DNA from 2 places in the Streptomyces sp. SL06 genome. Region 1 is predicted to be linked to the other one. Evidence: predicted binding sites of a transcription regulator. Region 1 holds the regulator's gene; the other holds the start of a gene.
What was found. The regulator HrcA, encoded in region 1, represses chaperone genes, less so after heat shock. The targets are predictions, from matches to a motif close to TTNGCACTCNGNNNNNCNGAGTGCNAA.
Positions count from the first base shown of each region.

Region 2: the regulator HrcA is predicted to act here: its motif matches at 6,455-6,481, upstream of groL (chaperonin GroEL).

Region 1 is NZ_JBSYOT010000002.1:4,902,022-4,916,410, reverse strand. Features, by position in the region: gene AC4IHM_RS22450 (ribonuclease Z) at 1-826, opposite strand, end outside; gene AC4IHM_RS22445 (histidine triad nucleotide-binding protein) at 834-1,187, opposite strand; gene AC4IHM_RS22440 (S41 family peptidase) at 1,243-4,449, opposite strand; gene AC4IHM_RS22435 (hypothetical protein) at 4,502-5,011, opposite strand; gene AC4IHM_RS22430 (16S rRNA (uracil(1498)-N(3))-methyltransferase) at 5,118-5,867, opposite strand; gene AC4IHM_RS22425 (nitronate monooxygenase) at 5,864-6,949, opposite strand; gene dnaJ (molecular chaperone DnaJ) at 7,207-8,343, opposite strand; gene hrcA (heat-inducible transcriptional repressor HrcA) at 8,344-9,360, opposite strand; gene AC4IHM_RS22410 (MBL fold metallo-hydrolase) at 9,544-10,278, shown strand; gene AC4IHM_RS22405 (DUF3097 domain-containing protein) at 10,313-11,125, shown strand; gene AC4IHM_RS22400 (Uma2 family endonuclease) at 11,103-11,693, opposite strand; gene hemW (radical SAM family heme chaperone HemW) at 11,798-13,030, opposite strand; gene AC4IHM_RS22390 (SpoIIE family protein phosphatase) at 13,058-14,389, opposite strand, start outside.
Region 2 is NZ_JBSYOT010000002.1:4,069,775-4,084,163, forward strand. Features, by position in the region: gene otsB (trehalose-phosphatase) at 1-587, shown strand, start outside; gene AC4IHM_RS18645 (alpha,alpha-trehalose-phosphate synthase (UDP-forming)) at 600-1,988, opposite strand; gene AC4IHM_RS18650 (hypothetical protein) at 2,147-2,872, shown strand; gene AC4IHM_RS18655 (glucosyl-3-phosphoglycerate synthase) at 2,876-3,820, opposite strand; SAM riboswitch class I at 3,963-4,110, shown strand; gene thrC (threonine synthase) at 4,128-5,438, shown strand; gene AC4IHM_RS18665 (MoaD/ThiS family protein) at 5,435-5,710, shown strand; gene AC4IHM_RS18670 (cold-shock protein) at 6,117-6,320, shown strand; gene groL (chaperonin GroEL) at 6,644-8,269, shown strand; gene AC4IHM_RS18680 (NADH:flavin oxidoreductase) at 8,443-9,621, shown strand; gene AC4IHM_RS18685 (carboxylesterase/lipase family protein) at 9,695-11,254, shown strand; gene AC4IHM_RS18690 (TetR/AcrR family transcriptional regulator) at 11,904-12,512, opposite strand; gene AC4IHM_RS18695 (SDR family NAD(P)-dependent oxidoreductase) at 12,606-13,355, shown strand; gene AC4IHM_RS18700 (hypothetical protein) at 13,423-13,992, opposite strand; gene murQ (N-acetylmuramic acid 6-phosphate etherase) at 14,038-14,389, opposite strand, start outside.

The DNA.
Region 1 (14,389 bases):
GCCGTCCGAACTCCGCCGGGTCCGGATAGCGCTGGCTGAAGTGGGTCAGCACGAGGTGCCGTACGCCCGCGTCCCGGGCGACCCGTGCCGCCTGGCCGGCGGTCAGGTGGCCGTGCTCGGTGGCGAGCGCCTCGTCCGCGTCGAGGAAGGTGGACTCGACGACCAGCAGGTCGCAGCCCTCGGCGAGCGCGTGCACCCCGGCGCACAGCCGGGTGTCCATGACGAACGCGAACCGCTGGCCGCGGCGGATCTCGCTGACCTCGTCGAGCCGGACGCCCCCGAGCGAGCCGTCGCGCTGGATCCGGCCGATGTCGGGGCCCTCGATGCCGTGCGCGGCCAGCCGCTCGGGCAGCATGCGGCGGCCGTCGGGCTCGGTCAGCCGGTAGCCGTACGCCTCGACGGGGTGGGACAGCCTGCGGGCCTCCAGGGTGTAGGCGGGGGTGGCGGCGAGGGGTCCGTCGGTGTCGACGGGGGCCTCGGTGAGGGCGACGGTCTCGCGGTAGGCGGTGGCGTACCGCAGACGGTCGAAGAAGCGCCGGCCCGAGCGCGGGTAGTGGGCGGTGATCTCGTGCGGGACCCGGTCGAGGTTGATCCGCTGGATGACGCCGGCGAGGCCGAGGCTGTGGTCGCCGTGGAAGTGCGTGACGCAGATCCGGTTCAGGTCGTGGGCGGCGACCCCGGCGCGCAGCATCTGGCGCTGTGTGCCCTCACCGGGGTCGAACAGGATGCCCTCGCCGTCCCAGCGCAGCAGATAGCCGTTGTGGTTGCGGTGCCGGGTCGGGACCTGGCTGGCGGTGCCGAGGACCACCAGTTCGCGTACGGACACGCGCCGCCTATCCGGGGGGCCATGCGAGGCCGCGCCCGCCGAGCACGTGCGCGTGGGTGTGCCAGACGGTCTGGCCGGCGCCGCTGCCGGTGTTGAAGACGGTGCGGTAGCTGTCCAGCTTCTCCTGGTCCGCGATCGCCCGCGTCTCGCGCAGGAGGTCCGCGACCAGCTCCGGGGCGCCGGCGGCGAGCGCGGCGGCGTCCCGGTAGTGCGCCTTGGGGATCACCAGGACGTGGGTGGGCGCCTGCGGGTTGATGTCCCGGAAGGCGAGGGTCGTGTCCGTCTCGCGGACGACGGTCGCCGGGATCGTGCCTGCGACGATCTTGCAGAACAGGCAGTCGTCCTGGGGTTCCCCTGCCATGCGGTACTCCTCACGGTGGTGATCTGCTACCGGGGCATCGTATCGAGCGGGTGCCTCAGTCGGAGCCGGGCAGGCTCGGCGGGGTCTTCGCCGGGGTCTCCTCCAGCGCCGCCAGCGCGAGCCCGATCGCCTCGTCCAGCTGCGGGTCGCGGCCCGCCGCGTGGTCCTGGGGGCGGTAGGGGACCTCGACGTCCGGGTCGACGCCGTGGTTCTCCACGCCCCAGCCGTAACCCTCCAGCCAGAACGCGTACTTGGGCTGGGTGATCAGCGTCCCGTCGACCAGCCGGTAGCGGCTGTCGATGCCGATGACACCGCCCCAGGTGCGGGTGCCGACGACCGGGCCGATGCCGAGCGCCTTGATCGCGGCGTTGACGATGTCGCCGTCGGAGCCGGAGAACTCGTCGGCGACGGCGACGACCGGGCCGCGGGGCGCGTCCAGCGGGTAACTGGCGGGGCGCATGCCGCGCGGCAGGTCCCAGCCGACGATGCGCCGGGCCAGCTTCTCCACGACCAGCTGGGAGGTGTGCCCGCCGCGGTTCTCGCGCACGTCGACGACCAGTCCCTCCCGGACGACCTCGACGCGCAGGTCGCGGTGGATCTGGGCCCAGCCGGGCGCCTGCATGTCGGGGACGTGCAGATAGCCGAGCCGGCCGCCCGACCGCTCGTGGACGTGGGCGCGGCGGTCGGCGACCCAGGCGTGGTAGCGCAGGGGTTCCTCGTCGGCGAGGGGGACGACCACGGCGTGCCGCAGTTCGCCGCCGCCGGACGGGGAGATGGTCAGCTCGACCGGCTTGCCGGCCGTGCCGACGAGCAGCGGGCCGGGCCCGGTGACCGGGTCGACGGCCTGTCCCGCGACGGCGACGACGGCGTCCCCGGCGCGTACGGCGACACCGGGCGCGGCGAGCGGGGAGCGGGCATGGGGGTCGGAGGTCTCCGAGGGCAGGACGCGGTCGACGCGCCAGGTGCCGTCCTCGTGGCGGGAGAGGTCGGCGCCGAGCAGTCCTTGCCGGGCGGCGCCGACGTGGCCGCCGCGCGGGGTGACGTAGGCGTGCGAGGTGCCCAGTTCGCCGTGCACCTCCCACAGGAGGTCGACCAGGTCGTCATGGGTGGCGAGGCGGTCGAGGACGGGCCGGTAGCGGTCCAGGACGCCGTCCCAGTCGACGCCGTTCATGTCGGGCCGCCAGAAGTGGTCCCGCATGATGCGGCCGGTCTCGTCGTACATCTGCCGCCACTCGGCGGCCGGTTCGACGGTCTGCCGGATCCGGCTCAGGTCGACGGTGATGTTGGTGTCGCTGTCCTCGTCGCCGGAGGCCCGCCGGTCGCTGGGCACCACCTTGAGCCGTCCGTCGGCCCACAGCAGGACCCGCTTGCCGTCCCCGCTGACCTCGAAGTGGTCGGCGTCGGCGGCGAGGTGCTCGATCCGCTGCTGGGCGAGGTCGTAGCGCTCCAGCTCGGTGTTGGGGTCGGTGGCCTCGGGGGTGGCCCGGGAGGCGCCGAGGACGCCGGTGACCGGGTGGCGCAGCCACAGCACGCCGTCCTTGGCGGCGCGCAGCCGGGAGTAGCGGGCGGCCTCGACCGGGAAGGGCACGATGCGGTCGGCGAGGCCCTCGATGTCGATCCGGGTGGTCGGGGTGCCCTCGCTGTCAGGGGTCTCCTCACGGTCCGGCGCCTCGAAGGCGCGGCCGTGGCGCTGCGGGCCGAAGGGCGACGGGGTGGTCGCGGCGAGGGTGATCAGATGGGGCCGGGCACCCTCGACGAAGGCGAGGTCGAAGACGTGCTCGTCGTAGACCGGGTCGAAGGACCGGGTGGAGAGGAAGGCGAGGTGCTTGCCGTCCAGGGTGAAGGCCGGCGAGTAGTCCTTGAAGCGCAGCGGCGTCGCCTCGCTCACCGACAGGTCGGTGGTGTTGGCGAGCCTCAGCTGGCGCAGCGGTTCGGGGCCGGGGTGCGACCAGGCCAGCCAGGCCGAGTCGGGCGAGAAGACCAGCCCGGAGGCGTCGCCGTCCTCGCTGCGGTCGACCTCGCGGACCTCGCCGCTCTCGCGCTCGACGAGCAGGACGCGCCCGTCGTGCGAGGCGACGGCGGCGCGGCTGCCGTCCGGTGCCATGGCCAGGCCCAGGACCCGGCCGAGCTGCCCGGCGGCGAGGCGGCGGGCGGTGGCGCCGGGGGCGAGTCCGGTGGCGGGCGCGAACTCGAGGGCGTCGTCGCCCTCGGCGTCCGTCACCCATACGACCCACTCCTCGCCCTCGGCGCGGAAGGTGCGCGGCAGCCGGGTCCGTACGCCGGGCTGCACGGCCAGCGCGCGGGCGGGCCCGGAGCGGTGAGTGACCCAGTGCACGCCCCCGCGTACGGCGACGGCGCTGCCGCGCGCCGTGTGGTCGGGGGACGCGGAGCCGAACCAGCGGGCGGCGTTGACCGGGAACGGCTGGAGGTCGACGCGGGCGCCGCCGAGCCGGATGCCGAGCCGGCGCGGCTCGGCGCCGTCGAGGTCGTCGAGCGTCCACAGCTCACCGGCGCTGGAGTAGACGACGCGGGTGCCGTCGGTGGCGGCGTGCCGGGCGTAGAAGCCTTCGAGGGGGGTGTGCCGGCGCAGGTCGGAGCCGTCGGCGAGGGAGGAGTAGAGGGCGCCGGTGCCCTCGTGGTCGGAGAGGAACGCGATGCGCTCCCCGACCCAGAAGGGGTACTCGATGTTGCCGTCGAGGTCGCTGTGCAGGCGGACGAACTCGCCGTCGTCCTCGCGGTCGATCCACAGCTTGCCCGCCGTGCCGCCCCGGTAGCGCTTCCACCAGGCGGCCTCGCGGCCCATCGGCGCGGACAGCAGCACGGTGTGCGGGCCGTGCGCGACATCGCCGACGGGCCCGTACGGCAGGGTGGCCGCCGGTCCGCCGTCGAGCGGGACGGTGCGGGCCCAGGTGCGGCGCAGGCTGGCCTGCCCGTAGGTGCTGAGGGCGAGGACGCGTCCTCCCGGGGTCCAGCCGCGCACCTGGGTCTTGCCGCTGCCCCAGTGCGTCAGGCGCCTGGCGGGGCCGCCGTCGACGGGCGCGACGTGCACCTCGGGGGCGCCGTCGCGGGTGGAGGTCCAGGCGACCGTGGTGCCGTCGGGCGAGATCCGCGGGTGGTTCACCGGCACGTTGTCGGCGCTGACCCGCCAGGCCCGGCCGCCGTCGAGCGGGGCGAGCCACACGTCGTCCTCGGCGGTGAAGGCGACCAACTCGCCGTGCGGGTGCGGAAAGCGGAGGTAGGCAGGCGCTGCGGGCTGTGTCACCCTCTCACCCTATGCAGGGGCGGCGCCCGCCGACAGAGGTTTGGATCACTTGCTACTTGCCCTGCACCGGCCCGCAGTGCGGGTCGTCGGGGCACCAGATGGTCCGGGTGACGGTCACGGTGGGTCCGGGCCCCTGCCCGGAGGGCCGGTCGGCGGACGGGGCGCTGGGGGCGGCGTCGCAGTTGCCGAGCCCCTTGACCCGGAGCCACTCCTTGCCGTCCACCTCGGCCGTGAGGTCGCCGCGCACACAGGCGCCGTTGACGACGCGGGTCACCCTGCCGTCGACGGTGATGTCCTTGCCGTCGTCCGTCCTGCCCTCGCACTCGACGGAGGCGGCGGTGTTCTCGCTCGCCGAGGCGGTGGCGCCGTCGTCCCCGCGGGACGCGGTGCAGTTGAGCCACTGCACCCGCGTGTTCTGCCGTTGCAGTTCGCGGGTCACGGTCTGGTCGGTCGTGTACGCCACGGACGCGGTGCCGAGCCCGTCCGGTTCGCACGCGGCGACCCCGCCGACGGCGAGAGCCGCGCCGGCCACCGCGAGCGTCACGCGCCGGCCGCGCGGCATGATCGGGATACGCCAAATCCGCCTCAATGCCCCCATGGACGGCAGCCTGCCACCGTTGCGGGGCGGGCGGTAGAGCGCATACGGCCACTCGCGGCGGCCGGTGCGGTCAGGACCAGCGGCCGGTGCGGGCCAGCAGTACGGCCGCCGCCGCGGTGCCCGCGGTGGAGGTGCGCAGGACGCTGCGGCCGAGGCGGTGGGGCCGCGCTCCGGCCGCGGCGAAGAGCGCCAACTCCTCGGGGGAGACGCCCCCCTCGGGTCCGACGACCAGCACGATGTCGCCGGAGGCGGGGAGTTCGGCGGCGGCAAGGGGCGCGTCGCCGCTCTCGTGGAGTACGGCGGCGAAGTCGGCGGCGGCCAGCAGCGAGGCGACCTGCTTGCTCGTGGCCGCGTCCGCGACCTCGGGGAAGCGGACCCGGCGGGACTGCTTGCCGGCCTCCCGGGCCGTGGCCCGCCACTTGCCGAGCGCCTTCGGGCCGCGCTCGCCCTTCCACTGGGTGACGCAGCGGGACGCCGTCCAGGGCACGATCGCGTCGACGCCGACCTCGGTCATCGTCTCCACGGCCAGTTCGCCGCGGTCGCCCTTGGGCAGGGCCTGCACGACGGTGACGCGGGGTTGTTCCGCGGGCTCCTCGCGCACCTTCTCCAGGCCGGTGACGACCAGGCGGTCCTTGCCCTCGGCGGCCTTGACCACGCCCTCGGCCCAGCGTCCGCGTCCGTCGGTGAGGACGACGGCCTCGCCGGTGCGCAGCCGCTTCACGGAGACGGCGTGCCGTCCCTCGGGTCCTTCGAGGACGTACTCGCCCCCGGGCAGGTCCTCGGGCCGCAGGGAGGCGGCCACGAACACCGGTGCCGTCATCGGGCGCCGCCTCCCGTCGCGTAGTCCGACAACGCCGTCCCGGCGGACGCGAGTTCGGCCGCCAGTACCTCCACCACTTGCCCGGCGGGCAGTTCCCTGGCCATCCGGTGGCCCTGCCCGGCCCAGAGCGCCATGCCCTGCGCGTCGCCCGCCTGCGCCGCCGCCTTGCGCAGCGGCGCGGTGAGGTGGTGCACCTCGGGGTAGGCGGCGGGGGCGTAGGGGCCGTGCTCGCGCAGGAAGCGGTTGACCAGGCCGCGGGCGGGGCGGCCGGAGAAGGCGCGGGTCAGCTCCGTGCGGACGAACAGGGGGTCGGTCAGGGCCCGCTTGTGCAGGGCGTGCGCGCCCGACTCGGGGGTGGCGAGGAAGGCGGTGCCGAGCTGGGCCGCGCTCGCGCCGGCCGCGAGTACCGCGGCGATCTGGCCGCCGCGCATGATGCCGCCCGCGGCGAGGACGGGCAGGCTCACCGCCTCCCGGACCTGGGCGACCAGCGACAGCAGTCCGGTGCCGGTGCCGCCGGTCTCCGGGTGGTCGCGGTGGGTGCCCTGGTGGCCGCCGGCCTCGAAGCCCTGCGCGATCACCGCGTCGGCGCCGGAGTGCTCGACGGCCCTGGCCTCCTCCGCGGTGGTCGCGGTGACCAGGGCGAAGGTCCCGACGCGGTGCAGGGAGTCGACGACCTCGCCGCTCGGGACGCCGAAGTGGAACGACACCGCCGGCACCGGGTTGTCCAGCAGCACCGCGAGCTTGGTGTCGTAGCCGTCGTCACGGCCGCTCTCGGGGTCGCCCAGCTCCGTCTCGTACCAGGCGGCCTCGCCGGCCAGTTGGTGGGCGTAAACGTCCACGGCGGAGGGGTCGGCCGTCTCCGGCTGCGGCATGAAGAGGTTGACGCCGAAGGGGTGGTTGGTGAGCCCCCGCAGCTCCTTGATCTCCTGGTACATCCCGTCCGCGGTCTTGTACCCGGCGGCCAGGAATCCCAGCCCGCCCGCCTCGCAGACCGCCGCCGCGAGCCGCGGCACGGAGATGCCGCCCGCCATGGGCGCCTGCACGATCGGGTAGGGGAAGAGATCGGTCAGTGCGGAGGACATGACGGCATGTTGTCACGTCCTCCGAACAAGTCCGAATCCGGGCTTCCGTTGGCATAAGCCAGAAGCATCCGCATCCTCGAACCCCGCCCGAGCAGCACCGCGGCCGGCCTCAACGCCCGTTGAAGGCGTCCTTCAAGCGCGAGAACAACCCCTGCCGACCCGGCTGACTGCGACTGCCCGGGGGACAACCCCCGGACCCCCGGCAGACCCCCCGCACCCGGCGCCGACCGACGGCCCCCGCCTCCGGCGCCACCGCCTCAACGCCCGTTGAAGGCGTCCTTCAGGCGCGAGAACAACCCTTGCTGGCCGGGCTGGAACTGGCCCTGGGGCCGTTCCTCGCCGCGGAGTTTGGAGAGTTCTCGCAGGAGGCGTTCCTGTTCGACGTCGAGCTTGGTCGGGGTGGTCACCTCGACGTGGACGATGAGGTCGCCCCGGCCGCCGCCGCGCAGGTGCGTGATGCCCCGGCCGTGCTTGGGGATCGACTGGCCGGACTGGGTGCCCGGACGGATGTCGACCTCCTCCATGCCGTCGAGGGTCTCCAGCGGCACCTTCGTGCCGAGGGCCGCCGCCGTCATCGGGATGGTGACCGTGCAGTGCAGGTCGTCGCCGCGGCGCTGGAAGGTCGAGTGCGGCAGCTCGTGGATCTCGACGTACAGGTCGCCCGCGGGGCCGCCGCCGGGGCCGACCTCGCCCTCGCCCGCGAGCTGGATACGGGTGCCGTTGTCCACGCCGGCCGGGATCTTCACCGTCAGGGTGCGACGGGACCTGATCCGGCCGTCGCCCGCGCACTCGGGGCACGGGGTGGGCACGACGGTGCCGAAGCCCTGGCACTGGGGGCAGGGGCGGGAGGTCATGACCTGGCCCAGGAAGGACCGGGTGACCTGCGAGACCTCACCCCGGCCGCGGCACATGTCGCACGTCTGGGCACTCGTGCCCGGCGCCGCGCCCTCGCCGTTGCAGGTGTTGCAGACGACGGCCGTGTCGACCTGGATGTCCTTGGTCGTGCCGAACGCCGCTTCGTTCAGCTCGACCTCGATGCGGATCATGGCGTCCTGGCCGCGGCGGGTGCGCGAGCGCGGCCCGCGCTGCGACGCCGTGCCGAAGAACGCGTCCATGATGTCCGAGAAGTTCCCGAAGCCACCCGCGCCGAAGCCGCCCGCGCCACCGCCGGCGGCCTGCGAGAGGGGGTCGCCGCCGAGGTCGTAGACCTGCTTCTTCTGCGGGTCCGACAACACCTCGTAGGCGGCGTTGATCTCCTTGAACCGCTCCTGGGTCTTCGGATCGGGGTTGACGTCCGGGTGCAGCTCGCGGGCGAGCCTCCGGAACGCCTTCTTGATCTCGTCCTGGGACGCGTCGCGGCGTACGCCGAGTACGGCGTAGTAGTCCGTGGCCACCTACGACTCCGCCAGGATCTGTCCGACGTACCGTGCCACTGCGCGTACCGCTCCCATCGTTCCCGGGTAGTCCATGCGGGTCGGTCCGACCACGCCGAGCTTGGCAACCGCCTCGCCGCCCGAACCGTAGCCCACCGACACGACGGACGTGGAGTTGAGTCCCTCATGGGCGTTCTCATGACCGATACGTACGGTCACGCCCGGATCCTTCGCCTCGCCGAGCAGCTTGAGAAGCACGACCTGCTCCTCAAGCGCCTCCAGCACCGGCCTGATCACCAAGGGGAAGTCGTGCCCGAAGCGGGTCAGATTGGCGGTGCCGCCGATCATCAGCCGCTCCTCGTTCTCCTCGACCAGCGTCTCCAGGAGAGTGGAGAGCACGGTGGAGACCGTACCGCGATCCTCGGCCTCGAAGGGCTCCACCAGATCTTCCACCAGACTCGGCACGTCCGAGAAACGCCGCCCCGCCACACGGCTGTTGAGCCGCGCCCGCAGGTCCGCGAGGGACGCTTCGCCGAACGGCGCCGGGCAGTCGACCATCCGCTGCTCGACCCGGCCGGTGTCCGTGATCAGCACGAGCATCAGGCGCGCGGGCGCCAGGGAGAGCAACTCCACGTGCCGCACGGTCGAGCGGGTCAGCGACGGATACTGCACGACGGCGACCTGCCGGGTCAGCTGCGCGAGCAGCCGCACCGTGCGGGCCACCACGTCGTCGAGGTCGACGGCGCCCTCCAGGAAGCTCTGGATGGCACGCCGCTCGGGCGCGGTCATCGGCTTGACGCCGGCCAGCTTGTCGACGAAGAGCCGGTAGCCCTTGTCGGTCGGGATGCGCCCGGCGCTGGTGTGCGGCTGGGCGATGAACCCCTCGTCCTCCAGGGCCGCCATGTCATTGCGCACGGTGGCCGGGGAGACGCCGAGGCTGTGCCGCTCGGTGAGGGCCTTGGAACCGACCGGCTCCTCGGTGCCCACATAGTCCTGGACGATGGCGCGCAGCACCTTGAGCCTGCGTTCACTGAGCATCCGCGCACACCTCCAGAAGTCGTCCGCCCGGCGTCTTGCCCGTCTCACTGTCTGGCCCTGGCACTCATGGCGCGCGAGTGCCAGACTTCCCCGGCCCAGTCTACGGCCGTGGGGTACGCCCCCGGCAAGGCCGGGGCCATGCCGACGTGCGCCGAGGTGCCGACCGGGCCTAGCGTCGGCGCCGTGACGGTGACGTGGAAGGACCTGGGGTGGGAGCGGCTGGCGGCCGGGGTGGGCCGGTGCCGGCTGCCGGGGTGGGACTGCACGGCGGGGCTGGTCCTCGGCCCGGACGCGGCGCTGATGGTCGACGCGGGGTCGGGCCCGGCCGAGGGCGCCCGGTTGCGCGCACAGGCGCACAGGCTCGCCGGTCGCCGTGTGACGCATCTCGCGCTGACCCACCCCCACTTCGACCACGTCTTCGGCGCCGCCGCGTTCCCGGACGCGCAGGTGTACGCCGCGGCGGGCACGGCCGCGCTGTTCGCGCCGGGCGGACGGGGGCGGGAGGCGCTGTGCGCGGACGCGGTGGCGGAGGGGCTGGACGCGCGGTCGGCCCGGGAGGCGGCCGACGCCCTCGTGCCGGTCGGCCACGAGGTCGGCGGCGGGCGGAGGCTCGACCTGGGCGGCGGCCGGCGGGTGCTGCTCGCCGACGTGGGCCCGGGGCACACCGGGCACGACCTGGCGGTGCTGGTGCCGGGCGAGGTGGCCGTCGTCTTCTGCGGCGACCTGGTCGAGGAGTCGGGGGAACCGCAGGCGGGTCCCGACGCCGTGCCGTCGCACTGGCCGGCCGCGCTCGACCGGCTGCTGGAGCTGGGCGGCGAGGACGCGCGGTACGTGCCGGGGCACGGAGCGGTGGTGGACGCGGCGTTCGTCCGGGCCCAACGGGACGCGCTGGCCGCCCGGTTCGGCGTGTCGCGCTGATCACGGCGCGCCCGCTTCTCGTATCGTCGTCAGAATGCGCCAGTACTCCGCCGACCTGACCCCTCCGTGGAAGAAGCCGCAGCCCGTCCCGGAGGTTCCGGCCGATTCCGGCCTGGTGGTCGAGGAACCCGGCACCGGGTTCTGCGGCGCGGTGATCGGCTGCGAGGCGGGCACGGTGACCCTGGAGGACCGCTTCGGCAAGCACCGGGTGTTCCCGATGGAGCCGCGCGGCTTCCTGCTGGAGGGCCAGGTGGTGACCCTCGTGCGGCCCGCCTCCGGTCCGGTACGGCCCGCCCGTACGGCGTCCGGTTCGGTCGCCGTCCCCGGCGCACGCGCGCGGGTGGCCCGCGCCGGGCGCATCTACGTCGAGGGGCGGCACGACGCCGAGCTGGTCGAGAAGGTGTGGGGCGACGACCTGCGCGTCGAGGGCGTGGTCGTGGAGTACCTGGGAGGCGTGGACGACCTGCCGTCGATCGTCGCCGACTTCGCGCCGGGCCCGGACGCGCGGCTGGGCGTCCTGGTGGACCACCTGGTGCCGGGCTCGAAGGAGTGGCGGATCGCGCAGTCGGTGACCAGTGACCACGCGCTGGTCGTGGGCCACCCCTACATCGACATCTGGGAGGCCGTGAAGCCGTCGGCGCTGGGAATCGCCGAGTGGCCGCGGATCCCGCACGGGCAGGACTGGAAGACGGGGGTCTGCCGAGCACTGGGCTGGCCGCCCGAGAACACCGGGGCGGTGTGGCAGGCGATCCTGGCACGGGTGAACTCGTACAAGGACCTGGAGCCGGAGCTGTTGGGGAGGGTCGAGGAGCTGATCGACTTCGTCACGGGTAGCGGTGGGGCCTGACCTTCTCGTAGACGGCGAACTCGCTGGTGTCCAGTTCGACGCCGATGGTCTCCAGCGGTGTGAGGTCACCGAACTTCGTGAGTCGCTGGCACCGGTAATCAGCGTGTTCACCACGGCCCGTCGGCTCGGTGAGCAGGACGCACTGCCCCATGACTGGGTCGATGATCAGGTAAGCGGGCACCTTGGCCGCTGCGTAGATCGAGCGCTTGACTCCGTAGTCGCGGTCGACGCTCGTCTTGGAGACAACTTCGACAAGCATGGTGATGACCTCGGACGGCATCAGGCGTCCGTGCTCAGGGCCGACGCCCCGTTCGATCACCACGAGATCCGGCTGGGGCTCGCTGGACTCTTCGAGGATCGCGATGTCCTGAGTCTGGAGTCGCCGCCAGCCTCGGCGGGGAATCTGGTCCACCACCGCTTCCACGATGTCGTTGTGAGCTACGTCCGGCCCCGCCATCATCACGATTTCCCCCCGGAGGAGCTCGACCTTGAATTCCTCGGGAAACACGAACTCCTCGAAGAACGTCACGATGTCGGTGGTCCTCGGTCGGTCATCCACAGCGGTCATCTCCGCAGCCCTCCGGTTTCCGCCACCGTGCGATTGCGGCAGCAGCTTACGAACCAGATTAGGGACCGAACCCGCGTCTCGCGCCGATTCACTCCCCCGAGGGATCAGTCCACCAGGTCACGCACCACCGCGTCCGCCAGCAGCCGCCCGCGCAGGGTCAGCACCGCGCTTCCCGCCTCGTAGGGGCCCTCCTGGAGGAGGCCGTCGGACAGGGCTCGGTGTGAGGCCGCGAGTCCCTCCTCGTGCAGCAGGGACAGCGGCACGCCCTCCCGCAGCCGCAGTTCCAGCAGGATCCGCTCCACCCGGCGGTCCTCGTCCGTCAGGATCTCGCGTCCGGCACCCGGCGACCTCCCCGCCGCCAGTGCCGAGGCGTACGCCCCCGGGTGCTTCACGTTCCACCAGCGCACGCCGCCCACGTGGGAGTGGGCGCCCGGCCCGGCGCCCCACCAGTCGGCGCCCCGCCAGTACAGCTCGTTGTGCAGGCAGCGCCCCGCGTCCGAGGCGGCCCAGTTCGACACCTCGTACCAGTCGAAGCCCGCCGCCGAGAGGGTCTCCTCGGCGATCAGGTACCGGTCGGCGTGGACGTCGTCGTCGGTCGTCGGGACCTCGCCGCGCCGGATGCGCCGGGCGAGCCCCGTGCCCTCCTCCACGATCAGGGCGTACGCCGAGACGTGGTCGGGTCCGGCGCCGAGCGCGGCGTCGAGCGAGGCCCGCCAGTCGTCGTCGGACTCGCCGGGGGTGCCGTAGATCAGGTCGAGGTTGACGTGCTCGAAGCCGGCGGCGCGGGCCTCGGCGACGCAGGCCTCGGGGCGGCCCGGGGTGTGGGTGCGGTCCAGCACCTTCAGGACGTGCTGCCGGGCGCTCTGCATGCCGAAGGAGATCCGGTTGAAGCCGCCCTCGCGGAGGGTGGCCAGATACGCCGGGTCGACCGACTCGGGATTGGCCTCCGTGGTCACCTCCGCGTCCGCCGCGAGACCGAACTCCTCGCGGATCGCGCCCAGCATCCGCACCAGGTCACCGGCGGCCAGCAGGGTGGGCGTACCGCCGCCGACGAAGACCGTGCGGACCTCGCGGGGGTCGTCGCCGAGCACCTTGCGGGCCAGGCGGACCTCGTCGGCGAGCGTCTCGGCGTAGTTGTCGCGGGAGGCGAGGACGCCGCCGGTGCCGCGCAGCTCGGTCGCGGTGTAGGTGTTGAAGTCGCAGTAGCCGCAGCGGGTCGCGCAGTACGGCACGTGCAGATAGAAGCCGAGGGGGCGGTCGGCGGCCCCGGCGAGGGCGGGCGCGGGCAGGGCGCCGTCGGCGGGGACGGGTTCGCCGTCGGGGAGTGCGGAGGGCATGCGTTCCATTGTCCCGTACGGCCGGGGTCACCCGGTCTGGAGCACCAGCAGCGCGAGGTCGTCCTCCGGGGGCCGGGGCCCGAAGTCGTGCACCAGCCGCCTGATGCGCTCGGCGACCAGGCCGGCGTCCAGCCCCGCGCACCCGGCGAGCGCCGCCGCGAGGCCGTCGCCGTCGTCGAACTGGCGGGAGCCGCTGCGCCGCTCGGTGACCCCGTCCGTGACGCACAGCAGGGTGTCGCCGGGGCGCAGCTCGAAGGTCTCACTGACGTACGTCGCGTCCTCGACGACCCCGAGGAGGGTCTGCGGCCTCGCGACCGTGCACACCGTGCCGTCGGGCTCCAGGAGCAGCGGCAGCGGGTGCCCGGCGGAGGCGAGGGTGCAGCGGACGCCGCCGTCGAAGGGGACCAGTTCCCCGTAGAGCAGGGAGAGGAAGCGGGTCTGCGGCCCGTCGCCCGGGGCAACCGGTGGCCCGCCCGTGGCGACCAGGGCGCGGGCGGCGGCGTCGGCGGCCTCGGTGGCGTCGTCGAGGAGGAGCTGGTTGAGGCGGTCGAGGACATCGGGGACGCCGTACTCCTCGCGGGCCAGCAGCCGCAGCCAGGGCCGGGCGAGCCCGATGACGACGGCGGCCTCGGGGCCCTTGCCCTGGACGTTGCCGACGGCGAAGCACCAGCGGCCGTCGCCGGCCGGGAAGAGGTCGTAGAAGTCGCCGCTGGGGCCGCCCCTGTCACAGGGTTCGTGGACGAGGGCGCTGCGCACGCCGGGGATCTCGGCGACGGCGCCGGGCAGCAGGCCGCGCTGGAGGACGGCGCTGATAGTGGCCTGGCGGGCGTACTGGCGGGCGGTGCTGATGGCGAGCGCCACCCGGCGGCAGAGGTCCTCGACGAGGCCGGTGATCTCGTCGGGGAAGCCGGAGGGGCCGGGGGTGTCGGCCCGGCCGACGACCAGGGTGCCCAGCGGTCTGCCGCCGGCGACCAGGCGGAAGGCGAGCGCGGTGCCGTGCGGGCCGAGCGCCTCGCCGGGCCAGGGATGGCCGACGGGTCCTGAACGCCACGGGTCGCGCGGGCGGGGCGGGTCTTTCTCCAGGGCCCGGCGCAGTGCGTCGAGGCGGCCCCCGTCGGCGTGCCACACGCGGGCCGGCCGGGCGCCGACGGCCGCGCCGGGGGCGTCGCTCCAGGCACCCCGGCCCGGGGACTCGTCCTCCAGCCATACGGCGCACCAGTCGGCGAGCCGCGACACGATCAGCCGGCCGGTGAGGGAGGCGACCCGTTCCTCGTCGAGCTGCCCGGCCAGGAGGTCGGAGGCCTCGGCGAGGAACGACAGGGCGCCGCGCCCCAGCCACTCCCGGTCCCGGACACCGCA
Region 2 (14,389 bases), 830 kb from region 1:
TCGCGGACGCCCCCGGCCTCGAACACCTCGTCGTCCTCGGCCACTACGGCGCCGAGCGCTGGGACGCCGCCACCGGCACCCTCACCACCCCTGCACCGCACCCCGGCGTCGCCGCCGTCCGCGCCGAGCTGCCGGCGCTGATCGAGCGGGCCGGCGCGCGGCAGGGCGCCTGGATCGAGGAGAAGGGCCACGCGGTCGCCGTCCACACCCGCCGCGCCCCCGACCCGCAGGCCGCCTTCGACGCCCTGCGCGCCCCCCTCACCGACCTGGCCGAACGCCACGGCCTGATCGTCGAACCGGGCCGCATGGTCCTCGAACTGCGCCCGCCCGGCATGGACAAGGGCGCCGCGCTGAGGGAGCACGTGCGCTCCCTCGACGCCGGATCCGTCCTCTACGCGGGCGACGACCTCGGCGACCTGCCCGCCTTCACGGCCGTCGACACCCTCCGCGCACAGGGCACCCCGGGCCTCCTGGTGTGCAGCGGCAGCGACGAGGTCCCCGAACTCCGCGAGAGGGCCGACCTCGTGGTCGACGGCCCGACGGGAGTGGTGGCGCTGCTGCGCACCCTGGCGGCCCACCTCGCGTAGGAGTAACCCGCGTCAGGCCCTCAGCGCGTCCAGCTGATCCAGGAACCAGCGCGCCGGAGGCAACGCCGTCCCCGCCGCGGCCAGCCGCTTCGAGCGCTCCGCGCGCTCCCCGGCCCCCACCGACAGCGCCTCGTGCAGTGCCCGCGCCGTCCCCGACACGTCGTACGGGTTCACCACCACCGCGTCCTCGCCCAGCTCCTCGTACGCCCCCGCCTCCCGCGACAGCACCAGCACGCACCCCGCGTCGGAGACGACCGGCACCTCCTTCGCCACGAGGTTCATCCCGTCCCGGATGGGATTGACGAGCGCCACGTCGGCCAGCCGGTACGCCGCGAGCGACCGCGCGAAGTCGTCCTTCACATGCAGCACGACCGGCGTCCACCCCGCCGTCCCGAACTCCGCGTTGACCGAGTCCGCCACCCGCCGCACCTCGGCGGTGTAGTCCCGGTACACGGCGAGATCCTGCCGCGAGGGGTAGGCGAACGCGACGTGCACCACCCGCTCGCGCCACTGCGGACGCTCCGCCAGCAGCTCCCGGTACGCCAGCAGCCCCCGCACGATGTTCTTCGACAGCTCGGTCCTGTCCACCCGGACGATCGTCCGGCGCCCCTCGCCGATCTCCTCCCGCAGCGCCGCCATCCGCTCGTCGACATCGGCCTCGTGCGACCGCTTGCGCAGGAAGTCCGCGTCCGCGCCGAGCCCGTGCACGCCGATCTCCGTGCCGCCGAGACCGCCCACCAGCGCGTCGCAGCACGCGGTGAACGCGTCGGCCCAGCGCCGGGTGAGGAAGCCGAGCCGGTCGGCGCCGAGCATGCCGCGCAGCACCTGCTCGGCGATGTCGTCCGGCAGCAGCCGGAAGTAGTCGACCGGCGCCCACGGCGTGTGCGAGAAGTGGCCGATGCGCAGGTCGGGGCGCAGCTCGCGCAGCATCCCCGGCACCAGCACCAGGTGGTAGTCCTGCACGAGCGCGACCACGCCCTCGGCCGCCTCCTCGGCCAGCGCCTCGGCGAAGGCCCGGTTGTACGCCTCGTAGGAGGCCCACTGCCGACGGAACTCCGCGTCGAAGACCGGTTCGAGGGGCGTCTGGTAGAGCATGTGGTGCACGAACCACAGCACGGAGTTGGCGATCCCGTTGTACGCGTCCGCGTGCATGTCGGCCGGCACGTCCAGCATCCGTACGCCGTCCTCGCCGACCCCGCGCCGCACCGCCTCGCGGTCGCCGTCGCCCAGCGCCGAGCACACCCACAGCGCCCCGGCGTCCGGCCCGATGGCGGAAAGCCCGGAGACCAGCCCGCCACCGCCCCGTTTGGCGTGCAGCGAACCGTCCTCCCGCACCTCGTACGAGACCGGCCCCCGGTTGGAGGCGACCACCACCTGAGCAGCACCGAAGCTTGAAGCCATACGCCTCAATCTAGCCCGGCCCCCAAAACCTCAAACGTTCCTCCATGTCACGTCGCGGCCGATTCGGTCAAGCGACTTGTGCGGAAGATGTGAAGAGGTCGAGGATGCGCGGTGAACATTTCAACTTTCTGGGGGGTGGGCGTTCTATGCCCAGTTCTATGCCCATGCATACGCGCATGCGCAGATTCGCCGGCGCCGCGGCGCTGGTCGCGGCCTCCGCGCTGGCACTGGCCGGCTGCGGCGAAGGCGACGGGGACGCCGGTACGAAGGCGGAGGGGCGGCCCGCGGCGGCCACCGCCACGCCGAGCGACAGCGCCAGTCCCACACCGGAGGCGTCCCCGACCACCGACGCCCCGACCCCCACCCCGACCCCGACCCCCACGCCGACCGTGGCCGTCGCGCTGCCGGACTTCACCGGCCGCAGCGTCGGGTCGGCCGTCAGCGCCGCGAAGCAGGCCAGGACCGACTTCGCCGTCCACCTCCAGGGCACCGGACAGCGGGCCTCCTCCTGGGGCAGCGGCGAGAAGGTCTGCGAGCAGAGCGGCGGATCCGGCCCGGTGACCTTCACCGTCCCCCGCGACGGCCGCGACTGCGCCGGGCGCCTCCTGCACACCCCGAAGCCGGCCCCGGAACCGGCGAAGACTCAGGACAACGGCACGGGCGGGGGCGGCACGAGCGGAGGTGGCACGAGCGGAGGTGGCACAGGCGGGGGCGGCACCGGCGCCTGCGAACTCATGAGCCCCGCGGGCAACTGCTACGCCGACGGCCAGTTCTGCGCCAACAAGCACCACGGCCTGAGCACCCACGGCCGCGGCGGCGAGTACCTGACCTGCGCACAGGACTCCGGCGGCATCTGGCGCTGGTCGGACGGCGTACCCGGCTGACGCTCAGGCCACCCGCCGGGCCGCGTACTCCGCGATCTCCGTCATCGGAGGCCGTTCCTCCACGTCCACGGCGTACGTGCGCGGCTCGAAGCCGTCGGCGCCCCGCTCGAACTGGGTGAGGGCCGGCCGCAGCAGATGGCCGCGGGCCAGCCGGAGCTGGGCGGTGCGGTAGATCGACGCGGACATGCGGCCCAGCGCCCGCTCGTCCTGGTGCCGGTGCCTGCGGACCCCCACGTCGACCTGCGCGAGGGCGTCCAGGCCCACCAGGTGCAGGGAGTCGACCAGGATGCCCAGCTCCACCCCGTAACCGACGGGGAAGGGCAGCCGTTCCAGCAGGGAGCGGCGGGCCGCGTACTCGCCGCCGAGCGGCTGGACGAAGCCCGCCAGCCGCGGCCAGTGCAGATTGAGCAGCGGGCGGGCCATCAGCTCGGTGACCCGCCCGCCCTGCCCGGCGGCCGCGCCGAGCGGACGGTCGTACATGGCCTTGACGAGGTGCACGTCCGGGTCGGTGAGCAGCGGGCCCACGATCCCGGAGACGAAGTCCGCGGAGAACTCGCGCAGATCGGCGTCGACGAAGCAGACGATGTCGCCGCCGGTCACCAGCAGCGAACGCCACAGCACCTCGCCCTTGCCGGGCACCGCCGGGACGCGGGGCAGGATCGCGTCGCGGTGCACGACCCGCGCGCCCGCCGCCGCGGCCACCTGCGACGTACGGTCGCTCGACCCGGAGTCCACGACCACGACCTCGTCGACGAGCGGCACCCGCCCCATCAGCTCCCGGCGGATCACCGTGACGATCTCGCCGACCGTGGCCTCCTCGTCGAGGGCGGGGAGCACCACGCTCACCGTCTGCCCGGTGGCGCGCTTGGCGGAAAGGATCCGCTGGAGCGGCCGGTCCGCCACGGACCAGGAGCGCGCGCTCAGCCAGCGCTCGACTTCTTCCAGCACGTCCCGTCGCTCCCTTTGTGATCCATCTCGCGGTTCGGACGACTGTCTCGACCGCCTTGGCCTTCGGTTACAGTCTTGAACAACACGGTCGGCCACCGCATGCCGGGGCCGCCGCGCGCACCACGGAAAAACAACTACATACCGCTCATCCAGAGGGGCAGAGGGATACGGCCCGATGAAGCCCCGGCAACCCTCCAGTCGGTTCCTGTCACACGGACGTGGCGAGGCTCCCGGCTAGGGAAGGTGCCAAATCCGTCTCACGGCGAGATGCGTCGTGAGGAAGATGAGGAGAAAGGGCCTCGCCTCCATGGCTGTGCAGACCGTCACCAGCGCCACCGACCACGCCGACGCCTCCGCGTCCACCGCCTCCCCCGTCGATCTGGGCCCCGCCGCCGCGCTCTCCTGCCGCGAATGCGGGCACCGCGTGCCGCTCGGCCCCGTCTTCGCCTGCGAGGAGTGTTTCGGCCCGCTGGAGATCGCCTACGACTTCTCGGCCCACGACACCGAGGAACTCCGCGCGCGCATCGAGGCGGGCCCCGCGAACATCTGGCGCTACGCCCCGCTGCTGCCCGTCCCCGCCGACGTGGCCGACAAGCCGAACATCAACCCCGGCTGGACCAAGCTGGTCAAGGCCGACAACCTGGCCCGCGAACTCGGCGTCACCGGCGGTCTGTACGTCAAGGACGACTCCGGCAACCCGACGCACTCCTTCAAGGACCGCGTCGTCGCCCAGGCCATCGAGGCCGCCCGCGCCTTCGGCTTCACCACCCTGTCCTGCTCCTCCACCGGCAACCTCGCCGGCGCCGTCGGCGCCGCCGCCGCCCGCGCCGGCTTCCGCTCCTGCGTGTTCATCCCGCACGACCTGGAGCAGGGCAAGGTCGTCATGGCCGCCGTCTACGGCGGCGAGCTGGTCGGCATCGAGGGCAACTACGACGACGTGAACCGCTTCTGCTCCGAGCTGATCGGCGACCCGGCCGGCGAGGGCTGGGGCTTCGTCAACGTCAACCTGCGGCCGTACTACGCGGAGGGCTCCAAGACCCTCGCGTACGAGATCTGCGAGCAGCTCGGCTGGAAGCTGCCCGACCAGCTCGTCGTGCCGATCGCGTCCGGCTCCCAGCTGACGAAGATCGACAAGGGGCTGAAGGAGCTGATCGACCTCGGCCTGGTCGAGGACAAGCCGTACAAGATCTTCGGCGCGCAGGCCAAGGGCTGCTCGCCGGTCTCCACCGCGTACAAGGCCGGCCACGACGTGGTCCGTCCGCAGAAGCCGGACACCATCGCCAAGTCGCTGGCCATCGGCAACCCGGCCGACGGCCCTTACGTCCTCGACATCGCCCGGCGCACCGGCGGCGCCGTGGAGGACGTGACCGACGAGCAGGTCGTGGACGCCATCAAGCTGCTCGCCCGCACCGAGGGCATCTTCGCGGAGACGGCGGGCGGTGTGACGGTCGGCGTGACGAAGAAGCTGATCGACGACGGCGTACTGGACCCAAGGCTCACCACCGTCGTCCTGAACACCGGCGACGGCCTGAAGACCCTCGACGCGGTGGCCGGCACCGGCCTGACCGCGACCATCCGCCCGAACCTGGACTCCTTCCGAGAGGCTGGCCTCGCATGAGCGTGACCGTTCGCATCCCGACCATCCTGCGCACCTACACCGGCGGCAGGTCCGAGGTCGGCGCCGAAGGCGCCACTTTGGGCGAGGTCATCTCCGACCTGGAGAAGAACCACACCGGCATCGCCGCCCGCGTCCTGGACGACGAGGGCAGGCTGCGCCGCTTCGTCAACGTCTACGTCAATGACGACAACGTCCGATTCGAGCAGGGCCTGGAGACCGCGACCCCGGACGGCGCGGGCATTTCGATCATTCCCGCGGTCGCCGGCGGCTGATACCCCTCGTAGTGCGAATTGCCCTCTCCGTAAGAGAAGCGGAGGGGGCAATTCCATGTGGTTGAGCACGGTAGAGTTGGGGAACGCGCTCCCGATCGCAAGGTCGGGAACCTTTAATTCCTGCCGCACGTCCGACAAGAAGCAGCCAAAGTGTGGACGTATTTCGCGGCTTTTGTTCCCTTTGTGTGCCCCGAATTGACCTGAATTCGGACGAATTCTCGCCACATTCCGGACCGGGCGCGTCCAGATTTCTCGTCCGACTGACCTGTTGCAGACGGCAGTTGGGCAGATACATTCGGCCGCGGTCGACGCGTTCCGGCGCACGCCCCCAGTCGTGGGGGGTGAGGTCTGACCCGGGTCCGCGAAGTGCGGATCTGTGCAAGGGCCAGTAATAGGGGAGTTAGGCATGGCTCAGGGCACCGTCAAGTGGTTCAACGCGGAGAAGGGGTACGGCTTCATCGCGGTCGACGGTGGTGCGGATGTTTTCGTCCACTACAGTGCGATTCAGATGGACGGTTACCGCACCCTCGAAGAAGGCCAGCGGGTCGAGTTCGAGATCTCGCAGGGTCAGAAGGGCCCGCAGGCCGACATGGTTCGCCTCAGCGCCTGAGACGTTCGGCCACCGCAAGCGAACGGTTCTTCATCGAAGGGCCCGCACCCCCGCACGGGGGTGCGGGCCCTTCGTGTTCCCGGGGTCAGGAGGTGGTGGAGGCGGGGCGGCGGGCCGCCGATCCCGGTATGGCGCTTGCACTCGACCATGCCGAGTGCTAATCATTGGCGTTAGCACTCTGAAGGTGAGAGTGACAACGAAGGACCGGGTCGGTGAGGCCCGCAGGCCGGGTGGGGAAGGAACCACGAGGCCGGCGAGCCGTCCGTCGCGGGCGCGGGCGCGGTCCGAAGGAATCACCCCCAGTCCTGGAGGGACCACTTCACATGGCCAAGATCATCGCGTTCGACGAGGAGGCGCGGCGCGGCCTCGAGCGCGGCATGAACCAGCTCGCGGACGCCGTCAAGGTGACGCTCGGCCCCAAGGGCCGCAACGTCGTCCTCGAGAAGAAGTGGGGCGCCCCCACGATCACCAACGACGGCGTGTCCATCGCCAAGGAGATCGAGCTCGAGGACCCGTACGAGAAGATCGGCGCCGAGCTGGTCAAGGAAGTCGCCAAGAAGACGGACAACGTCGCCGGTGACGGTACGACCACCGCGACCGTTCTCGCCCAGGCCCTGGTCAAGGAAGGCCTGCGCAATGTCGCGGCCGGCGCCAACCCGATGGCCCTGAAGCGCGGTATCGAGAAGGCCGTCGAGGCCGTCTCCGCCGCCCTGCTCGAACAGGCGAAGGACGTCGAGACCAAGGAGCAGATCGCCTCCACGGCCTCCATCTCCGCCGCCGACACCCAGATCGGCGAGCTGATCGCCGAGGCCATGGACAAGGTCGGCAAGGAAGGCGTCATCACCGTCGAGGAGTCCCAGACCTTCGGTCTGGAGCTGGAACTCACCGAGGGCATGCGCTTCGACAAGGGCTACATCTCGGCGTACTTCGCCACCGACATGGAGCGGATGGAGGCGTCGCTCGACGACCCCTACATCCTGATCGCCAACTCCAAGATCGGCAACGTCAAGGACCTGCTGCCGCTCCTGGAGAAGGTCATGCAGTCGGGCAAGCCGCTGCTGATCATCGCCGAGGACGTCGAGGGCGAGGCCCTGTCGACCCTGGTCGTCAACAAGATCCGCGGCACCTTCAAGTCCGTCGCCGTCAAGGCCCCGGGCTTCGGCGACCGCCGCAAGGCCATGCTCGGCGACATCGCCATCCTCACGGGCGGCGAGGTCATCTCCGAGGAGGTCGGGCTCAAGCTGGAGAACGCCACGCTCGACCTGCTGGGCAAGGCGCGCAAGGTCGTCATCACCAAGGACGAGACCACGATCGTGGACGGCGGCGGCTCGGCCGACCAGGTCCAGGGCCGGGTCAACCAGATCCGCGCCGAGATCGAGAACAGCGACTCGGACTACGACCGCGAGAAGCTCCAGGAGCGCCTGGCGAAGCTGGCCGGCGGCGTGGCCGTCATCAAGGCCGGTGCCGCCACCGAGGTCGAGCTCAAGGAGCGCAAGCACCGCATCGAGGACGCCGTTCGCAACGCGAAGGCGGCCGTCGAGGAGGGCATCGTCGCCGGTGGTGGCGTGGCCCTGCTCCAGGCCTCCCAGGTCTTCGAGAAGCTGGAGCTCGAGGGTGACGAGGCGACCGGCGCCAACGCCGTGAAGCTCGCCCTGGAGGCCCCGCTGAAGCAGATCGCCGTCAACGGCGGTCTCGAGGGCGGCGTCGTCGTGGAGAAGGTCCGCAACCTGACCGTCGGCCACGGCCTGAACGCCGCGTCCGGTGAGTACGTCGACATGATCGCCGAGGGCATCATCGACCCGGCGAAGGTGACCCGTTCCGCTCTACAGAACGCCGCCTCCATCGCCGCGCTGTTCCTCACCACCGAGGCCGTCATCGCCGACAAGCCGGAGAAGGCCGCCCCGGCCGGTGCTCCGGGCGGCATGCCGGGCGGTGACATGGACTTCTGATCGACCTCCGGTTGATCGACCGTCCTTCACGTACCGAGGGCGGCATCCTGGCCACGGCCGGGATGCCGCCCTCGGGCGTTTCCGGGCCCGCCAAGCTGTGGCGCGGATCACAGCAGACCGTGGGTGGTGGGCGGAATTGCCGTGCGGGGTACGCCCGTTGTCGCTGAAGCGTGATGAATGCACGCGCACATACCACCCGGTCCCTCCCAAGGAGCCCCCACGTGACCGCCACCACCCCCGAGACCGCCTCACGCGCCGCGCAGCTCCTCGCCCGCCCGGCCACCATCAACGGCCTGACCGTGCCCAACCGCATCGCCATGGCGCCGATGACCCGGATGTTCTCGCCCGGCGGCGTCCCCGGCGAGGATGTCGTGTCGTACTACGCGCGCCGCGCCGCCGCCGGTGTCGGACTGATCGTCACCGAGGGCACGTACGTCGGCCACGACTCCGCCGGACAGAGCGACCGGGTGCCCCGCTTCCACGGTGAGGAGCAGCTCGCCGGCTGGGCCAAGGTCGCCGAGGCGGTGCACGCGGCGGGCGGCACGATCGTCCCGCAGCTGTGGCACATCGGCATGGTGCGCAAGCAGGGCGAGCCGCCCTTCGCGGACGCCCCAGCCGTCGGCCCCTCCGGGTTGCGGATCGGCGAGGACGAGGCCACCGGCAAGGTGATGACCCAGCGCGACCTGGACGACGTGATCGGCGCCTTCGCCGAGTCCGCCGGGGCCGCCGAGCGCATCGGCTTCGACGGCGTGGAGATCCACGGCGCCCACGGCTACCTCGTCGACCAGTTCCTGTGGTCCGGCACCAACCGCCGCACCGACGCCTACGGCGGCGACCCCGTCTCCCGCACCAGGTTCGCCGCCGAGATCGTGGCCGCCGTGCGGGACGCCGTCTCGGACGGGTTCCCCGTGATCTTCCGCTACTCCCAGTGGAAGCAGGAGGCCTACGACGCCCGCCTCGCCGAGACCCCCGAGCAGCTGGAGGCCGTCCTCGCCCCGCTCGCCTCGGCCGGTGTCGACGCCTTCCACGCCTCCACCCGCCGCTACTGGCACCCCGAGTTCGACGGCTCCGACCTCAACCTCGCCGGCTGGACCAGGAAGCTGACCGGCAAGACCGCCATCACCGTCGGCTCGGTCGGCCTCGACGGCGAGTTCGGCAAGGTCTTCCAGGGCGAGGGCGCCCCGCTCGGCAGCCTCGACAACCTCCTGGACCGCATGGAGCGCGACGAGTTCGACCTTGTCGCCGTCGGCCGCGCGCTGCTCCAGGACCCGCACTGGGCCCAGAAGGTCCTCTCCGGCCGCTTCGAGGAGCTGGCCCCGTTCGAGGCGGCGTCGCTCAAGACCCTGAGCTGACCCGACCGGCTGCGGACGCGCACCGCGGCGTAGGGTCCGTGAGATCACCCGGCGTCCAGTGAGGGAGTGATCGATGACGAACCCCGAGGCCCCCGAGGCCGTGGTGCGCACCGTCGCCGGTGCGGTGCGCGGGCGGCGGGAGGACGGTCTGACCGTCTTCCGCGGCATCCCGTTCGCCGAACCCCCGGTGGGGGAGGCCCGGTTCGCCGCCCCCCGCCCCGCCCGCGCCTGGGACGGCGTACGCGAGGCCCACGCCTTCGGGCCGCCGCCCCCGCAGGATCTCGGCATCCAGGGCAGCGGCGGTACCCTCGACGCCCCCGAGGGCGACGACTGGCTGACGGCCAACGTCTGGACCCCCGCCCCGGACCCGGCCGCCCGCCGCCCGGTCATGGTCTGGATCTACGGCGGCGCCTACCGGCTCGGCCACTCCGGCAGCCCCGGCTACGACGCCCGCCGTATCGCCGCCGACGGCGACCTTGTCGTCGTCACCTTCAACTACCGGGTCGGCATGGAGGGTTTCGCCCACATCGAGGGCGCCCCCGCCAACCGGGGCCTGCTCGACCAGGTGGCCGCGCTGGAATGGGTACGGGACAACATCGCCGCGTTCGGCGGCGACCCGGACCGGGTCACCGTCTTCGGCGAGTCGGCCGGCGCCGGTTCCGTCGCCTCCCTGCTGGCCATGCCGCGCGCGGCCGGGCTGTTCCGGCGGGCCATCGCCCAGAGCGTGCCGGGCACGTACTTCTCCGCCGAACTCGCCCGCGACATCGGTGCCGCCCTGGCCGCCGAGATCGGCCTGCGGCCCACCGTCGCCGACCTGTCGGCCGTGCCCCCGGGCCAGTTGGTGAAGGCGGGGCAGGCACTCTCCCCGAAGATGCCCGGACAGGTCGCCCGCTGGGGCCAGGCCGCGCCCACGGTCACCCCGTACTCGCCGGTCGTCGACGGCGACGTGCTGCCGCTCGTGCCGTGGCGGGCGCTGGCGTCCGGCGCGTCCCGGGACGTCGACCTGGTCGTCGGCCACAACCGGGACGAGAACCGGCTGTTCAGCGCCATGGCGGGCAGGCTCGGCCGGATCACCGGCGAACGCGCGAGCGAGGCCCTGAGTCTGTACGCGCCGGGCGGCGAGGCGGCCTACCGGGCCGCGTTCCCCGACGCCTGCGCCAACGACCTGTACGAACGCGTCCAGACGGACTGGCTGTTCGCCATGCCCTCGCTGCATCTGGCCGAGGCCCACCTCGCGGGCGGCGGGCGTTCGTACGCCTACGAGCTGACCTGGCCGGCCCCGGCCGACGGCGGCGCCTTCGGCGCGTGCCACGGCCTGGACATCCCGCTCCTGTTCGGCACCTTCCAGGCCGATCTGGCGCTGCTGCTGTTCGCCGGGGCGGAACCGTCGCCGGAGGCGCTGGCCCTGTCCGCGCGTTTCCGGTCCTCGTGGACGGCGTTCGCGCGCACGGGCGATCCCGGGTGGCCGGCGTACGACCTCGAAGGGCGGCTTGTGCAGGTGCTGTCCGGCGGTGAGCCGGTTGTCGTGCCCTATCCGGAGGAGGTGTCTCGGCGGCTTTGGGAGGGGTACGAGTTTGCTGCGCTGCCTCTGTCTCTGCCGCCGGGGGTGTTGAGGGAGCCGCCCGCTGGATGAGTGGCCGTGGGGCCGCCCGCTTCCTTGTCAGTGTCGTGCTTCCGCGATCCGCGTCAAGGGCGCTCCCTGCGGTCGCGTCGCCTTCGGCGATCGGCCTGCGGCCGACCCTTGACCCGGCTCGCTCCAGCACGGGGAAGAAGCGAGCGGGCGGCCCGGAGGAACGGGTGGCCAACCTGCAACACCCCTTCCGCCAGCTACCCAGCCACCCGGCATACGGGGACGCGTCAGCACCTCGCAAGCACGCCGGGCCGTCTCGGCGGCCAACCGTGGGGGGGGTGGTCTTGAAAAGCGTGAACACTTCGGCCCGAAGTGTTCACGCTTTTCAAGGGGTATGTCCCCCCCACGCGCCGCAAGCCGCTTAGCCCGCGTGGCGTGCTTGCGAGGTGCTGGTGCGCACCGCCCGCGCCGAGGGCGATGCAACGGACGGCTGATCGCGAACCCGGGTCGGCCACCCGTTCCCCCCGGGCCGCCCGCACGCTTCTCACCCGTGCTGGAGTGAGCCGGGTCAAGGGTCGGCCGCAGGCCGATCGCCGAAGGCGACGCGACCGCAGGGAGCGCCCTTGACGCGGATCGCGGAAGCACGACACTGACAAAGAAGCGGGCGGCCCCACGGCCACTTGACAACTGGGGCTGCCCCTGGCGGAGTTCGTCAGGCGGGCGGCCAGTTGCGCAGGGCCATGTCGGCGACCCGCTGGAGTTCTTCCCGGGTGGCACCGCCGGCCGCCTGGACGGAGATGCCGTTGGTGACGGTCATGAGATAGCGGGCGAGGTCCAGGGGGTCGGCTCCGGGCGGCAGGTCGCCGGCGTCGGCGGCCTCGCGGAACCGGTCCCGCAGGCGGAAGACGCCCTCGTTGCGCCAGGCGGCGAGCAGGTCGCGGGCCGAGCGCCCGGTGTCGCCGGCGGCGATGGCGCCCTGGACGCCCAGGCAGCCGGAGGGGCAGTCGGGGCGCGTGTTGGTGCGGACGGCGCCGTTCAGGAACGCGGTGGCCACCTCGCGGGCGGTCGGCTCCCGCAGGGCGCGGGCCACATAGGCGGCGGGGCCTTCCTCGTAGCGCTCCAGGGCCTTGCGGAACAGCTCCTCCTTGTTGCCGAAGGCCGCGTACATGCTGGTGCGGGTGATGCCCATGGCGTTGGTCAGATCGGTGAGGCCGGCGCCCTCGTAGCCCTGCTCCCAGAAGACCCGCATGGCCTGTTCGAGGGCCTCGTCGGCGTCGAAGCCCCTCGGCCGGCCGACCGGTCCCTTCCGTCGTGTCGTCATGCCCCCAGTCTACGACTTCGGTACCGGTCGGTGCAGATGTGCTACGGTCCAGTTCAGTATCGATCGGTACTGAATTTCGTGGAGGTCATTCGCATGGGACAGCTGGAAGGCAAGACCGCCGTCGTCACCGGCGGCGGCACCGGAATCGGCCTGGCGACCGCGGCGCGGCTGGCGGACGAGGGCGCGCACGTGTTCGTCACCGGCCGGCGCAGGGCCGAGCTGGACGCGGCGGTGGAGACCATCGGGTCGGCGAAGGCCACGGCGGTGGCCGGTGACATCACCGACCTCGCCGACCTGGACCGGCTCTACGACGCGGTCCGCGCCCGGGGCCGGGGACTGGACGTCGTCTTCGCCAACGCGGCGGCCGCCTCGCTCGTGCCGCTTGAGCAGATCACCGAGGAGCAGTTCGACCAGATCTTCGGCGTCAACGTGCGGGCCACGCTCTTCACCGTGCAGAAGGCGCTGCCGCTGCTCAACGACGGCGCCTCGGTGATTCTCAACGCCTCCACCGCCGGTGACAACGGCGCGGAGGCGTTCAGTCTGTACGCCGCCTCCAAGGCCGCCGTCCGGTCCTTCGCGCGGGGCTGGGCCAATGAACTCAAGGGCCGCGGCATCCGGGTCAACGCCGTTTCCCCGGGCCCCGTGGACACCCCCGGGATAACGAACCTCTTCGGTGCGGAGAAGGCGTCCGCCGTCCGGACGAAGCTCGCCGGGGACACCGCGATCGGGCGGATGGGGCGACCCGATGAGGTCGCCGCGGTGGTGGCCTTCCTCGCCTCGGGGCAGAGCAGCTTCGTCCTCGGGGCCAACTGGTACGTCGACGGCGGTGAGAATCAGATCTGACCCCGGCGGGCGGTCTGGCGGTCGACCAGTTCGCGCAGCAGCACGACGTACGGTATTCCGGCGTCGCTCAGAGACCGCCCATCGGTTCGATCTCCACCCGTACCGGCGTCCCCCACACCCGCAGTACCTCGTAGTCCGTGAACTCGTGGACGAGCCGGTACGCCATGGCCGCGCGCGGTGCGCGCAGTTGGGCCGCGATGTACAGCTCGGCCTCGCGGCGGTCGCGGCGCGGGGTGCCGCACAACTGCCAGGCCTGCCCGTTCCACAGCTCGGGCAGCCAGCGCTGCTGGGGCTGCGGCCGGTCGCCCCGCACCCCGTACCGGGACTGGACCGGCTCGGCGGGCGGGGCGGGGACGGGGCCGCCGTTGTACTCGGCGCGGCGGGCGCTGCGGCGCCGGGTCTCGCACAGGAGGCACAGGTCGGGCGCGGCCTTGTCGACCGGACCGTTGGGGTGCTCGGGGCAGCGGGTGCTGGGGGCCGCCGTCGTGACGCTCTCCTCCAGTTGGTCCAGCGCGCGCTTCAGGTCCGCGCGGACCTCGTGCAGCTTGGTGTCCGGGGTGTCGGCGGTCAGGGCCTCGCCGTGCTCACCGAGGAGACGCAGGGCGCGGCCCAGGGCGGTCAGCTGGGCGTGGTTCATGTCCTTCAGAATCGCACACGGCGCCGACGGCCCCGGGCGGCGCGGTCAGTGGGCCGCCGACGCCAGCGCGGCGCGCAGGTGGCCGTCGCAGTCCGCCAGGAGGCGGGCGGCCGTCGGGCCGTCCACGCCGGCCAGCAGGACCAGGATCGCGGGCTTGACCTCGCCGTCGGTGGCGGCCAGCGCGCGCTCGATGTCGGAGTCGGCGGCGCCGGTGGCGAGCGAGACGATGCGGTGCGAGCGGGCGCGCAGCTTCTCGTTGGAGGCGCGGACGTCCACCATCAGGTTCCCGTAGGTCTTGCCGAGGCGGACCATGGTGATCGTCGACAGCATGTTCAGGACCAGCTTCTGCGCGGTGCCGGCCTTCAGACGGGTGGAGCCGGCGATCAGCTCGGGTCCG